Regions from separate parts of the Piscibacillus salipiscarius genome, predicted to be linked through region 2. Evidence: riboswitches for the same ligand, from Rfam matches in the RefSeq annotation. Region 2 holds a riboswitch; each other region holds the start of a gene.
The links. A riboswitch is a leader RNA that binds a small molecule or an ion and turns the genes downstream of it on or off. The one in region 2 is predicted to bind cyclic di-GMP.

Region 1 (4,766 bases), on a different contig from region 2:
ACTTTATTGGTGCCGACCTTAGAGACGCAGATTTATGTGGTGCTGACTTGAGGGATGTTCTCTTTCTTACGCAGTCTCAAATCAATTCAGCGATTGGTGATGGTTCTACTAAATTACCAAGTTATTTAGAGAGACCAGGTCATTGGATTAGATAATTATCCTACTGTTGTTGTGATTACAAGATCTAATGAGATAGGAGGTAATTATGAAAAAGTGGACAATATATCAAATCTTGATGTTATTTTTAATTTTCTTTCAGATGTGGTTTTTAGAATATATAAATGAAATAAGAATTATTCAACATTCACCTAACGGTTGGTCTGCTATAAACTCTGCATTTGTTACTTTTCTTATTATGGCTTTAGTCATAACGTGTTTTTATCTCATTTTTTTGTTTGAGTCTAAAAAAAGAAAAAGTTTACTTAACCATTCGATCTGGGCTAAGATGCCAAAGATATGTGTTACTGTAGGAATTTTATCTGTCATTTTATTTTTAATAGGTGGAACTGTTGGGCCTGTTATGGCTTGGGTAGAACAATGGCGATCACTACTTTATGTATTTTTAATTTATTTTCTGTTTTTGATTTTCCTTTTTATTTTTTCAATAGAACATAAAAGGCATCAATTCACGCAACGAAATGATAAGTCAGTACATATTTCTTATATTTGGACGCTCTTGTTGTTTTTCGCTCTGTTCTTTCTATTTTAAAAAAATTAATGTTTCTAGCGAAGAATTTCACTTAAACCATTGAGGCGAACTCGCATAGTACGTTTATGGGCATAAGTTGAACTAGAAAGGGAGGAGGGATATATATGGATATCCAAAAACAAAAGGTCCAAAAAATTTTCGACAACGTTACAAAGAAAAAGCGAATACATGAATTTGTTCTTCTTGTAGAAAACTCTACTGGAGATGTATCATACAGCTTTGGGTATGGTGGTAAAAATGTAGATACGCCACTCTTAATGGCTAGTATCACAAAGCTCTTCACAACCACTTGTATTTTTATATTGAGAGAGCAGGGGAAGCTTCAACTTGATGATGAAATAGCAAGATATTTAGATGAGGAAACACTAAGGAATCTTCATGTTTATAAAGGTCGAGACTATTCTAATAGAATTACTCTCTCAAACTTATTGTTTCATACAAGTGGTTTGAGAGATGTCATTGAAGAGGGTAGTAAAGAGTCGAAAAAACGTGCAATTTATGAAGATGTGCAGACCAATTTTAATGACACTATATTAAAGACGAAGGATATCAAACCACACTTTGCACCTGGAACGGGTAAAAGGGCTCATTACGCAAATATAAATTTTGAAATCCTCGGAAGAATAGTTGAAATAGTTACTAATTCAACATTGGATGACGTATTTAAAGAATTAATTTTCGATCCTTTAGGACTTGAAAATACTTATCTACCAAAAGGTGAAGATGATTATATCCCATATGTTTACTTTAGAGATACTGCCCTATACCGCCCAAAATTACTAAGAAGCATTCGTGCAAGTGGCGGTGGTGTTTCAACGGCTCGTGAGTTAATGGTGTTTATAAAGGCACACGATCTTTCATGAACTTAAAGTAAATAATAGATTACAGGCTTCCATGCTTCCTATTCATTACAGCGCGGGATATATGAAAATTCCACTAGATGGTCTTGCAACACTTTTTATGGGAAAAGGTGAGTTAATCGGTCATTCTGGATCAACAGGTTCCCTAGCATTTTACTATCCAGAAAAGGATATGTTTTTTATTGGAGATGTCAATCAAATGGAAAACCCCGCAATTCCTGTGCGGCTAGCGATGCGACTTGCTATGTCTATGAAATCATGAAAATAAGTGAAGGTCGCATCTTGAAACATAGATTAATGTATTTTGAACAATTATTAATATACTTTAGGAGAATGTGTATGCCTAGAACTTGGGTACCAGTGGTTATTACATTATGCGTGATTATTGCTTGTTTATTTATATTAACGTCATTGAATGCTTTAACTTTGTGGACGTTTCTATTAGTCGTTTTTGGTGGTCTATACGTGATATCGTTTATTGTGGATCGCTTTCATAAGAAGCATAATCTAAAGCCTGATTATAACAAGAGAGCAAGGAGTAAAACTAATACTAAAGAAATTGACCAAGATAATCATACGGAGCAGATGAAACATATAAATGGACCGCGTGGGATGTTATAGAAACAAAACATTTCGTTGAAAATATTTAAGGCGATTGGGTCAGTTCCCAAACGCCTTCAGATCTCTATGTATTTAATTTCCGCTAAATCATCAATCACATAATCAGCCTTCGATAGTTCATCTTCTCTAGCAAAATCGAACCTGCATCCGATTGACGTTAACCCATTGTCATTCCCAGCTAGAATGTCAGACAACCGGTCACCTACTACGGCACCTTTCGAGATATCATATTTCTGAACAATACTACTTACTAAATCACTTTTGTTCAAAGAATCGATTTGTTCAATACTGAAAACTTCAGACACCCATCGGTTTAATTGGTAATAGTTCGTAATTGCTGCAAGATACTTCGTTAGACCATTACTAGCAATGAAAATTCGAACGTTTTGATCGGTTAATTCTTTAAAAATTTCTTCAACATTAGGATAAAGTGCACCATTACCGTGCTGAATGTTCTCAATCAACCGTTCTAGAAAGTAAGCATCTACTTGATCACGCTCTTGAATAGTGAAATCAGGTAATAACGTTTCCCACACTTTAGGCAATGGAACGCCCATGATGTTACGGTACTGATCAATTGGCGTTTCATTAACCCATTTATTCTGAGACCTTAAGAAGTTAAAAGTATGATCTAATGAAAGCTCTAGAATTTTATCTGTTTGAAATAACGTCCCATCCATGTCAAAAATGACAGCTTTAGTCATGGTGTATCTCCTTGGTCTTGTAGCTTTTTATAGACTTGTCCTTTTTCAATATAAGTTTCTCTAACGCGCTCTAATTCTTGATAATCTTCATCATTTAACTCACGAATGACTTTGGCAGGGCGGCCGAACGCAAGTGTATTAGGCGGAATCTTTTTACCTGGTGGGATAAGGCTTCCTGCACCGATAAAAGCATTTTCGCCAATTTCAGCCCCGTCTAAAATCGTCGTACCCATCCCGATTAACGCATTTTTTCTGATGATTGCTGAATGCAGTAACACTTGGTGTCCCACTGATACGCCATCTTCTAAAATAAGCGGTTGGTTTGGACTTTGGTGTAACATCGACTGATCTTGAATATTGACGTGATCGCCGATGTAAGTAGGCGACACATCTCCGCGAATGACGGTTTTGAACCAAATACTACTATATTTTCCAATCGTCACATCACCAGAAATGACGACATCATCTGAGATATAAGCTGTTTCGTCTATTTTTGGATATTGTCCTTTATAAGGAAGGATCATGGTGTGTGCCTCCTTTAGTTATACCGCTTGTCCTTCAAATATTTGTTCGAGTGCATTTGGTAGTAGATTAAAATTAGGTTTCGCAATAAAATCTTTAGCTCCCAACTTAAAGCATTCCGTTTGACTAAACTTACTTGAAAGTGATGAAAAAACGATAACCTTCGCATTTGGATACAGTTTGACCATTAATGATAATGTTTTAAAACCATCAAGCCGATCCATGGTTAGGTCTAACGTCACCGCATCTGGCTTTAACTTGCGGTAGATGGATAAGGCTTCAATTCCATTCGAAGCTTCTGATACAACTTGATATTTTGACGAATTATGTAAAGTCTTCTTGATGCTTTGTCTGATAAACTTTGAGTCATCCACGATTAAAATTTTATACATATTTAAATCACTCCTTCTATTTTGCAAACACTAGAAGTGATTGCAACCCGGCTACCATAGTAGATTCCGTAGGCCCGTGGCTTTGCGTCCCTTACTTTCATAAGGTTTGCCTTTAAAATATAGTACCATATTCTTAGGATAAAGAACACATTTCGACAAGTTTTGTTCATAAAATTGCTGAAAGTATCAAGTTGTTATTCTTTTAGTGAATTATGCTAATATGTTATTAATGATATTTTTGTGAAAATAGGGGGAGTTGTGATGATTGTAAAACACGCTGATCAACCAAAAGGAGTAATTGTTGCTGTACACGGTGCGTTTGAGCATGCAGGGCGGTATGAATGGCTCTTTGACCGGTTTAATCATTTCGGTTTTCATGTCGTAGCTGGTGATTTACCTGGTCAAGGGACGACCAAAGGTAAACGCGGACATATCAGATCATTTACTGAATATATCGTAACCGTTTTATCTTGGATTGATGAAGCCAAAAAGTATGACTTTCCAGTCTTTTTGTTTGGTCATAGTATGGGCGGGTTGACGGCCATTCGTACGGTTCAGCAGCATCAAACCGATGTAAATGGTATTATCTTATCCTCACCAGCTTTAGGGATGAAGAATGGTTTAGCTAGACCCGTTTATTTTGCATCAAAATTACTCAATGTCGCAACTCCTTCTATTCGTTTTAAAACGGGCGTTAGATCAGATATGGCAACACGTAACGAAGGATATAAAGCCCATGATGTGTCAGATCCATTGTTTTTAAGAAAAGTATCCGTTCGTTGGTATCATGAATTTGAAAGGGCTATTGCGCTCGCATTTAAAAAGATTCATAAATACCCAGACATTCCAACGATTCTACTTCAAGGTGGGGATGATCACTTAGTCGATGTTGAAGCGGTTAAAGAGTGGTTTAACTCAATCGATGTCTCCGATAAATCTATTAAAATCTATGAAGAAC
Region 2 (4,766 bases):
CCTGTTTATGCTTCTTGAGTTTCTTCTTGTTCTTGTCGTTGATAGTCAATGCGTTCTTCAGAATCAGCATCAAAGAAGTGAGCTTTGTTCATGTCAACGGCTAGTGTAATCGCTTGGCCAGCATCGACGTTTGAGCGAGCATCCACGCGGGCTGTGAATTCTTGGTCGCCAATTTTAGAATAGAGATAAGACTCTGAGCCCATTAACTCAGCCACTTCTACATCAGCTTTGAACGAAGCACCTTCTGCCGTTTGTAAAAATGCTGGTTCATCATGAAGGTCTTCAGGACGAATGCCGAGAATGACTTCTTTACCAACATAATCTAAATCGCGTAACACCTTCATGCGACCTTCAGGTACAGCGATATCGTGATCTTCAACCGTAATTGAATTTTCATTTAATGTTCCTTTTAAGAAGTTCATGGCAGGTGATCCGATAAATCCGCCAACGAACACATTATTCGGCTTATCGTAAACTTCTTTAGGTGAACCGACTTGCTGGATTACGCCGTCTTTCATAACAACCAGACGAGTTGCCATGGTCATGGCCTCTGTTTGGTCGTGCGTGACATAAATCGTTGTCGTCTGTAGGCGTTTGTGAAGCTTTTGAATCTCAGCACGCATTTGGACACGTAATTTCGCATCTAAGTTTGATAATGGCTCATCCATTAAGAATACTTTAGCATCACGGACGATCGCGCGGCCTAATGCTACACGCTGACGCTGACCACCAGATAAGGCTTTAGGTTTACGGTCAAGCAAGTCTTCAAGTCCTAGAATTTCAGCTGCTCTCTGAACGCGTTCTTTAATTTCCTTTTTATTAACCTTACGAAGTTTTAAACTGAACGCCATGTTATCATAAACGTTCATATGCGGGTACAGTGCATAGTTCTGGAAAACCATCGCAATATCACGGTTTTTCGGTGCCACATCGTTCATTTTGTCATCACCAATATAAAATTCTCCTGATGTAATTTCCTCAAGTCCTGCGATCATTCGTAGAGTCGTCGATTTACCACAGCCCGAAGGACCGACAAAAACGATAAACTCCTTATCTTGAATATGTAAATTAAAATCTTGTACCGCATGTACATCTTTTTCATAGATTTTATTAATGTTTTCTAAACGTAACTCTGCCATGTCAATTCCCCCAATATAAAAGTGTTAATTTAAGTGTACCTTAGGCGAAATCGCTTTCATATAGAAAGATTGCACAAAAAACTCAGAATTTTTTGTGCATATCTATCATTCTATTAACTGAATCGCTAAGTAAACGTTTAGCATGTCGTTAAAGTTTTTGATATCATGCCCCGTCAGTTCTTGAAATTTATCCAATCGGTACTGAACACTGTTTCGGTGCATATATAATGTTTTCGCTGCAGCGGTCACATTCCCTTGATGTTCAATGACGGTTTTGATGGTTTTAATTAAGTCTTCGTCATCCGAACTGTTTTGTAAAATCGACTGGCCAAAATATTCACGTTCCCCAAATGTGTATTTTTCAGGAAGAAGAAGGATTAGAGCATCTCCTTGTTTGACTAATCGTTTAGACGTTTTAGTAAATACCTTATCAGCCGTATCAATAAACCACTTATAAAATTCAGGCGTTTTTTCATCTACTTTAAGTGGGTTACTTATCATTAACCTCAAATTCAAATCTAAATCGTCACTCATCACGTCGATAATTTCTTCAAAGGGAATTGGCTCATAATCACCACATAATGATTCAAGCAACACAAGCAAATTAGGTTTCTCCCACAGAAATAAAACTGACTTATTTAAGAGTAAAGAAATGGACTCTTTGAGTGTGTCCTGCTGTTCAGAATTATTTTGTATTTGCATGATGGTTAGGCGAATGTTTTGTCCCTGGATAGGTCGCTCAGAGCTAAGTCCATTAAGAAAGTCCAGCCAGTTTTTTTCTTCATTAGTATGTATAAGTTCATGATCCGCAAAGGCTTTTATAATCTGTTTATAATCATAAGTTAAGTCTTTTTCCGGTATAGCATAAAGCTGCCCCTGTATACGAAAGGTAAAAGAATGTTTAGGCTCAGAATGAACTCGTTTTAAATTAGGAAACAACTCTACTAATTTTTGAAAATCCATCAAACGTTCTCCTTTAATCAGTCTTTAAAGCTATTATATCAGACAAGTCAGTAAAAAAGGCTGCCTCAATTGAGACAACCTTAATCAAACATCTCTTTATTTCGTAGTTTAATAATGCGGTAAATGTGACTGACAATAACTTTACCGACTGCATAAGTTGGTACCGCGATAATCATTGCTACAACTCCGCCGAATTTACCAGCAAATAATAGTAAGAAAATAATCGTAATAGGGTGGACGTTTAATTTTTTACCCATGACTTGTGGTGATATTAAATTACTTTCAATTTGCTGAACGACAACGGCTACGATGACTACTAACAGTGCTTGAAGTGGTGATTCAAATAAACCGACAATAACGCCTGGTGCTGTTCCAATCCATGGACCGATAAATGGAATAAAGTTTGTAAATAAGGCAATAAATGCTAGAATTAACGCGAATTTTAAATCGATAATCAAGTAGCCAATATAGATCAGTATCCCAACACAGAAACTAACAATAATCTGGCCCTGAATGTAATTACTTAACGCATCATCCATCTCATCTAGAATCTCGCCTACTTCATACTTATATTTCTTCGGTAAAAAGCTGATGATTCTCTTTGGTAAACGCTCACCGTCTTTAAGTAAATAAAACAATACAAAAGGTACAACAATTAGAACAATAATGGCACTAGCAACGACACCTAAATAGGTCGTGATGTTTCCAGCTAAATTAGAAGCAATATCTGTTAAGTTGGTTTCTAAACTCCTTAACCATTCGGTGATGGCTTGTTGGTCAGGAGAAATTCGATTAAACCATTCACTGTTTTGCACAGATAGTAAAAATTGATTGGCTTCATCAATAAATGTGGGCACCTGTTCAGCAAAATTTTCAATTTGTTTTTGAAGTTCAGGATAAACTAACATGACTAAGCCAACTAATAAACCAATCCCTGTTAAAAATACAATTAACACCGCAACCGGCCGCGGCATTTTATTATCTAGTACATCGACAATGGGTCTTGTTAAATAATATAAAATCCCTGCAATAATTAATGGTGTAAAAATTGTTTGAGCTAAAACGAATAGGGGGGAGAAGATAAACTGTATCTTTGTCGATAGAAAGATGATTACCATAATGATGATGACAGCATAACCGATTCGGAACCATTTTCCATTAGGCACGTATTTCACCAACTCTCTAAAATGTATAGTCATATTGTAATATAGTAAAATTTGCTAGTCTACTTATTTATGGTTCTAGTATTTCCAAAATAATAGTCTCTAAACATAAAGATACCGTGAACTCACTGTCCACGGCCGTTTGTAAGTTATATACTTGGTCGTTCAACATCAATGAATTTTCTTATTTCTCTTTTACTAATACCCATTTCTTTTGCTTTTTTCATTAGTAGTACCCATTCTCGATCCAGTTGTTTTTCTGTAGCTTTTTGGTAATGCGTCATAGTGACCATTTTCCTCCCCCAACAGATGAGGCAGCTGTGCTGTCTTAGGTTTCCCCTTAGACCACTCGCTTTGCGTCCCTTTTTTTCAAAAGGTTTGCCTTTAAACTGCATCGACTTTATCTTAATTTAATTGTATAAGCTTTACTAGGAAAATGTTACCCCTTTTTCATCTAAAAATTCCGAGACTTTTTTACTAAATTTTCAATTAATTTTAATGTTAAAGTATTTTCTTGTCGAAAATTAAAATTTTCTGCCTTCCATCCAAGCACTTGCTTCTTTTACAAGTTCATTTTTAAGGTCTGTTTTTGTACTTTTATATTTTCGCTCCAGCTTTACAACTGATGCTTTGGAATACCCATAACGATCTAGCTCTTGCTCAAACGCCTCAAATAATTCCTCAAACTTCTGATCGATATCATTTTCCAGTTCCGTTGCTTTTTGTTCATATTTAATAGCCATTGCTCCAAGCTTGAGTGGGTTTGGGTCTTCTTCAAGTTCAGATAGTACGTTTTCTTTAATTTGCTCAACTTCGGTTATGGTTTCTTGTTTTAATTCTTCATAGCTCGTTTCATACTTGTTAATAATGTCATCTTCATCGGGTTGGGTTGTCTGGTTTGTTGGGGTTCTAGGTAACACATCGTCTGTCCAAGTATAGGACTCTTTATCTTGATTCGTCTCAGATTGTTTCTCAGAAGTGAAATTATAGTCTAATATACGATCCACCGTGTTGACACCATTAATAACAAAATAAATGATTAAGATACTTAAAATCAGGAGAAATTTACGCATGTCATGCCGTCAGCCTTTCTCTGTACAATAATTCCTTTGTTCTTATTTCATCTTCGTCAAAAAAAATATGATTTATACGGTACATTTCGGGGAAAATAAACAATGATGTGACAGATTTGGACAAAATGAAGCAAAAACCGTTTTATGGTAACCTCTCAATAACTGAGGACCTTATTAGAGCGTAAATGCTATTTCATGGTGCGTTTTAGTTGTCCAAACCTGTTTTTTATATGATGAACCGTAGTGGTAAAATAGCGGTTATAGTTGTGAAAAAACTAAATATAAAGGGGTTTTAAAATTGAGTTCTGGAAATGGACTGGAGAGAAAGAAACTAAGTAAGACACTCAAACCACATTGGGTATGGGCCATAGCATTAGGTTCATCAATTGGTTGGGGGTCATTTGTACTACCTGCTGATTGGATGGCTG
Region 3 (4,766 bases), on a different contig from region 2:
GGTATGCTCATCAGTAGTTATAGCGGGACAGTTTTAATAATATAGAGTAGGGAAAACTCTTAGTAGGAGGTGGATGATGATGGAAAAGTTAACTGATGAACAAATCAAGCAAGAACTCGATCAGCTTCCTGACTGGAAGTTAGTAGATGACATTTGGGTTCGCCGCCGCTATAAGTTTAAGGATTATTTAAACGGAATTGAGTTTGTCCGAAAAGTGGCTGAATATGCTGAAGGCAAGAACCACCACCCGAACATTGCGATTGACTATAAGGTTGTTACACTTAAAATTTCATCATGGTCAATGCGCGGATGACGGACCTAGACTTTGAGATGGTTCACCATTTTGATAAATTGTATAACGAACAGGAAAAATAGCCACCAAGCGTTTGGTGGCTATTTTTGTGAAGTTCATAAAAGCAGCCAAGCAATGAGTACGCCTACACCACCAAATGTTAAGGCGTAACCAATGTTCCAAAGCGTCAGTTGATATGGGTTACGTTTAAAGTATTGATTGAGCATTGTAATAGGAATATTAAATGTACCGGTCATATCATTAGCGATGACGGATACAATCATCACAACTGAGATACTGAGTGGGCTAATCGTATCTAAAAATGGTGTGACGAATAACCCTTGTAAGCTCAAAGTGACTAGCGGATGGAACCCGACGAATGCAAGCACCATGGAGCTTAACTGGATAAATATAAATAACAGAAGTGGTGTTTGTTCAAGCCATGCGAAAGATGTCATTGCAGCATCTAATATGGGGGTTTGGCTAATAATCTCATTAAATAGTCCAATTGGAAGCAGGAGCACCATGAAATTTTGCATCGTCCAAATGTGATCGCCCCAAACCTTTTGTGTATAACGCATAAATGTTCGTTGTTTTTTAGTAGCGTATGCCCATAAAAATGTGTACGGAATAATAATTAATATAATAGATTCAAAGAAGTCTAACCCCGATAATAAATGCACTCCCGCTGCTACTAAAATAAATAAAATCAAAAATCCAGCAAGTGATGTAAGGTGGCGTCTATTCACATGCAGGTCTTCTTGGTCTTCATCAGGCCCATCAAATGTGATGTGCTTGAACTTCATATAGCCGAGTGATGCATCAATCAGCAGCATAGTGATTGAAAATGCAAATAAAACGGGCAGTAAGATTAAGTAAGATGAACCTGTAAAGGCGACAACCATTGCGATGTAGACTTCAATAGGACTCCACGTATTAGCTGCTGCAAAGGGCCTTAAAATAGCTCGCGTTGCAAATTGGTGGGTCACCTGACTGGATAAATGCGCAGTCTTCTCTTTAACCAGCGAATAAACTAATGGAATGGTTGAAATAAAAATAAATAAGGTTAATGTATAACTTGTCAGGTATGACTTTACATAAAACTTCCCTAAATTAGGTGTATTTTTTTGAAGTAAATTAAAAAGTGACTGTTCATAACCTCCAACGATCATGTAATGGTTAATGAACGGAATAAAATATAATAATGTTAATAGTAATGCCATTGAAGTAAAATAAGTTGCTAGATCTTGAAATGGCAGGTCATATGTAACCATGAGAGCAAGAGCAATAATTAAAAAAACGATTCCAATAGATTGGTAGGTACGGTTCGCCCCTCTAATAGAAAAGATTAAAGCCAATACACCAATAACCCCTTGAATCGTTAAGATCCCATCCCAAGCAATGAATAGATTTAAGATAAATAGTAGTGCATAGCTTGTATATAGATAAAATAATAATCGGTTCATGATATCACGCTTTCTTAAAGCATTATCCCTCCTAATCTTAACAAAATCCATCCTATCTTCCTACTTCAATTAGTTGCTGAGAATAACACTTTTTACATTTATAAGTAATACTTTTGAACTATTTTGTAAAATAACCGACAAAAAAATGAAAAAATTTCGTAATAATAAAGCTGAGGTATTATGACCTAATGTAATAACTATAATTACCATCATTCGACAAATTACGACATTCTGACTGGAAAAAGACATAACATATAGTCCCAAATAAAATCTAGGACCAATCATAAATTGGAAGTGAATCGACAATTTTATAGTTTATTTGACGGATTTCTATGAATCTCGTTATGAATTAATATGTCGTTAAGAGATTAGTCAGAAATCTAAAATGACCTAATCTCGATAAAGGCAAAACTGGTGAAAACCAGTGACGCAAAGCTACAGGGGCTTCTGTGCATTTTGAGCACAATGCCAGCCAGCTACCGAAAGATCAGGGATGTAAGTTAGCAGTATGGGCGTCCTATTTAACAAGTGACCGGTTATGTAGGTCATCCATTGCTCCTACCTTACAATGAACCCCGTCATTCGGTAATGGCGGGGTAATTTAATTTGGATGGAGGTGACAAACGTGATCCTACGCAACCTGAGTACAGATGCAGAAGTGGCACGTCATATTAGACCAGCTTACTCATTTAGTAAAAGACTTAAAGGATTAATGTTTACAGATGAGCTAGCCTCAGGTTGCGGGTTGCATATTTTACCCTGTCAATCGGTACACACACATTTTATGCGTTACCCCATTGATGTTGTGTATTTAACGAAAGATTTAGTCGTAGTCGATATCGACGAAAATCTACCTCCAGGTAAGTTCGGAAGACGGAAAAAAGGTGCGCACTCGGTACTAGAACTCCCCACTGGTACCGTGTCGCGTACCAATATTCAAATCGGTCACTATTTAGAAATAGAAAATAAAAATTAAAAGGAGAGAGTTGTAATGAAAGAACTTTTCTTAAATATGATTCGCGAAGAAGAAGGACAAGGTATGGCAGAGTATGCCTTAGTATTAGGTGTTATTGCTGTTGGAGTTGTTGGAGTATTAGTTACATTTGGTGAAGAAATTATGAAAGTATTTAATGATGTTATTACTAGCTTCCAAACAAAGCCAACAGAACCTACTACCTAATGATTAAATTTAAAGGAAAGGAGGCCCCGAGCAATGGAATGGATATTAAATCTACTATTATTTACGGTCTTATTTATTTGTCTTATCACTGATCTTAAGCACAGGAAAATTTACAACAAAGTATTATTTCCGGCGTTCTTCCTTGCTCTCCTCCTGCAACCTTTGTTATTTGGAATTGATGGTGTGAAAAGCTTTTTCCTAGGTTTTTTCTTAGGATTTGGGCTTCTATTAATTCCATATCTGATGGGTGGAATGGGTGCTGGTGATGTAAAGTTACTCGCGGTTATTGGTGCTATAAAAGGTCCTGGATTTGTGCTACTTACGGCTTTTTATATGGCGCTTATTGGAGGAATCATTGGCATTGCAATTATTTTGTTTCAAAAAGGAATCTTTAAAAAACTCTATTACGCCCTTTCTAGCATGAGATATGGAATTCAATTATTGATGCCAGATCGTGACTCCATGAAAAGAACTTTTCCATATGGGGTCGCAATTGTCGGTGGCGCTTGTTTATCGTTCTTATTGAATGGAGTGGTGATGTAATATGTTGCGCAATGAAAATGGTCAGTCTATTGTAGAGTTTTCTCTGATCATCCCATTGTTAATATTAATGTTAGTCGGCATATTTGATGTCGGCAGGATGATGTATTCTTATTCGGGCCTCCATTTCACTGCTCAAGAATCAGTCAGACTTGGCGGTTTTGGCTATACAGATGAAGAAATTATTGATTTTGCGAAGGGGCATTTTGAAACAGGAGATACTGATTTACTTACGATCACCGTTACTCCAGCAGAAGCTGAGCGGCAGTCTGGTGAGTATGTAACGGTCACCTTAACGTATCCAGTTGAACCCATTACACCATTTGCCGAAGAGGTGTTTGGAGATTCTATAGAACTAACAGCCGACTCAACGATTAGGGTTGAGTGATGAGGAGGCGGCGAAATGTTTCAGTTTTGGAAAAGTGAAAAAGGTGGCGCCACGTTATTAGTCGCCTTAGCGTTTACAGGATTGCTTGCGCTAACTGGACTCGTTGTCGATGGTGGCCTTTTATATTCAACACATGCTCATCTCCAGAAGGCGGCAAATGCAGCTGCATTATCGGGAGGACAAGAGCTGACAAGAGATGAAACGGTTGTAGAAGGAATTGTCGAGGAGACGTTGACACATCACGAAGAACTAAGTTCGTTACAAGATACAGTGGTAGTAAAAGATAAGCGTGTTACAGTTCGATTAACGAAACCAACAGAGCTTACGTTCATGAAGTTATTTGGAATCGACAACGTAGATATAAACGTTAAAGCTACAGCGAGAATTGGTGTAATGGGCCGGGCAATGGGGGCAGCTCCGCTTGGAATTGATGAGTCCATTGAACTTGTGTATGGGCAAGAATACACCTTGAAAGTGGATGAAGAAGAAGTCGACACAGGTAACTTCGGTGTTTTAGCACTCGCAGGGGGCGGGGCTAAAACCTACGAACAAACGTTAATTCACGGTTTTGATCAAGAATTAAAAGTTGGTGATATTGTCGAAACAGAGACAGGTAATATTGCCGGTAAAACGAAGAACGCAACAGATATTTTAATTAATAGTTGTGACAACATGTATGAGCGAGATTGTCCAAGAGTGTTACTTATACCCGTTTACAAACCTCATAATCATGACCAAAATCAAATGAAGGAAGTAGAAATCAGAGGTTTCGCTTACTTTTATTTAACAGAACCGATGGATGGGAATGAAAAAGAGATTAAAGGTGAGTTTATTAAGCGAACGGGTCAAGGCTTTGAACTAGATGAAGCAGCAGAACGTGGGGCATTCATCGTACGTCTG

Region 1: another riboswitch for cyclic di-GMP. It lies ahead of ACFSW4_RS12465 (response regulator transcription factor); the one in region 2 lies ahead of ACFSW4_RS09100 (anti-repressor SinI family protein).
Region 3: another riboswitch for cyclic di-GMP. It lies ahead of ACFSW4_RS07090 (DUF192 domain-containing protein); the one in region 2 lies ahead of ACFSW4_RS09100 (anti-repressor SinI family protein).

The regions. Positions count from the first base shown of each region.
Region 1 covers NZ_JBHUMZ010000044.1:6,532-11,297, reverse strand. Annotated here, with positions in the region: gene ACFSW4_RS12500 (pentapeptide repeat-containing protein) at 1-155, shown strand, start outside; gene ACFSW4_RS12495 (hypothetical protein) at 206-709, shown strand; gene ACFSW4_RS12490 (serine hydrolase domain-containing protein) at 814-1,572, shown strand; gene ACFSW4_RS12485 (hypothetical protein) at 1,634-1,831, shown strand; gene ACFSW4_RS12480 (hypothetical protein) at 1,909-2,190, shown strand; gene ACFSW4_RS12475 (HAD hydrolase-like protein) at 2,247-2,894, opposite strand; gene ACFSW4_RS12470 (gamma carbonic anhydrase) at 2,891-3,418, opposite strand; gene ACFSW4_RS12465 (response regulator transcription factor) at 3,437-3,808, opposite strand; cyclic di-GMP riboswitch class I at 3,847-3,929, opposite strand; gene ACFSW4_RS12460 (alpha/beta hydrolase) at 4,070-4,766, shown strand, end outside.
Region 2 covers NZ_JBHUMZ010000021.1:82,705-87,470, reverse strand. Annotated here, with positions in the region: gene ACFSW4_RS09115 (ABC transporter ATP-binding protein) at 6-1,139, opposite strand; gene ACFSW4_RS09110 (PucR family transcriptional regulator) at 1,245-2,102, opposite strand; gene ACFSW4_RS09105 (AI-2E family transporter) at 2,183-3,268, opposite strand; gene ACFSW4_RS09100 (anti-repressor SinI family protein) at 3,415-3,558, opposite strand; cyclic di-GMP riboswitch class I at 3,576-3,658, opposite strand; gene ACFSW4_RS09095 (hypothetical protein) at 3,790-4,272, opposite strand; gene ACFSW4_RS09090 (APC family permease) at 4,637-4,766, shown strand, end outside.
Region 3 covers NZ_JBHUMZ010000019.1:32,656-37,421, reverse strand. Annotated here, with positions in the region: gene ACFSW4_RS07105 (cupin domain-containing protein) at 1-17, shown strand, start outside; gene ACFSW4_RS07100 (4a-hydroxytetrahydrobiopterin dehydratase) at 80-313, shown strand; gene ACFSW4_RS07095 (hypothetical protein) at 409-1,809, opposite strand; cyclic di-GMP riboswitch class I at 2,153-2,242, shown strand; gene ACFSW4_RS07090 (DUF192 domain-containing protein) at 2,384-2,734, shown strand; gene ACFSW4_RS07085 (Flp family type IVb pilin) at 2,750-2,938, shown strand; gene ACFSW4_RS07080 (A24 family peptidase) at 2,972-3,481, shown strand; gene ACFSW4_RS07075 (TadE/TadG family type IV pilus assembly protein) at 3,483-3,866, shown strand; gene ACFSW4_RS07070 (pilus assembly protein TadG-related protein) at 3,882-4,766, shown strand, end outside.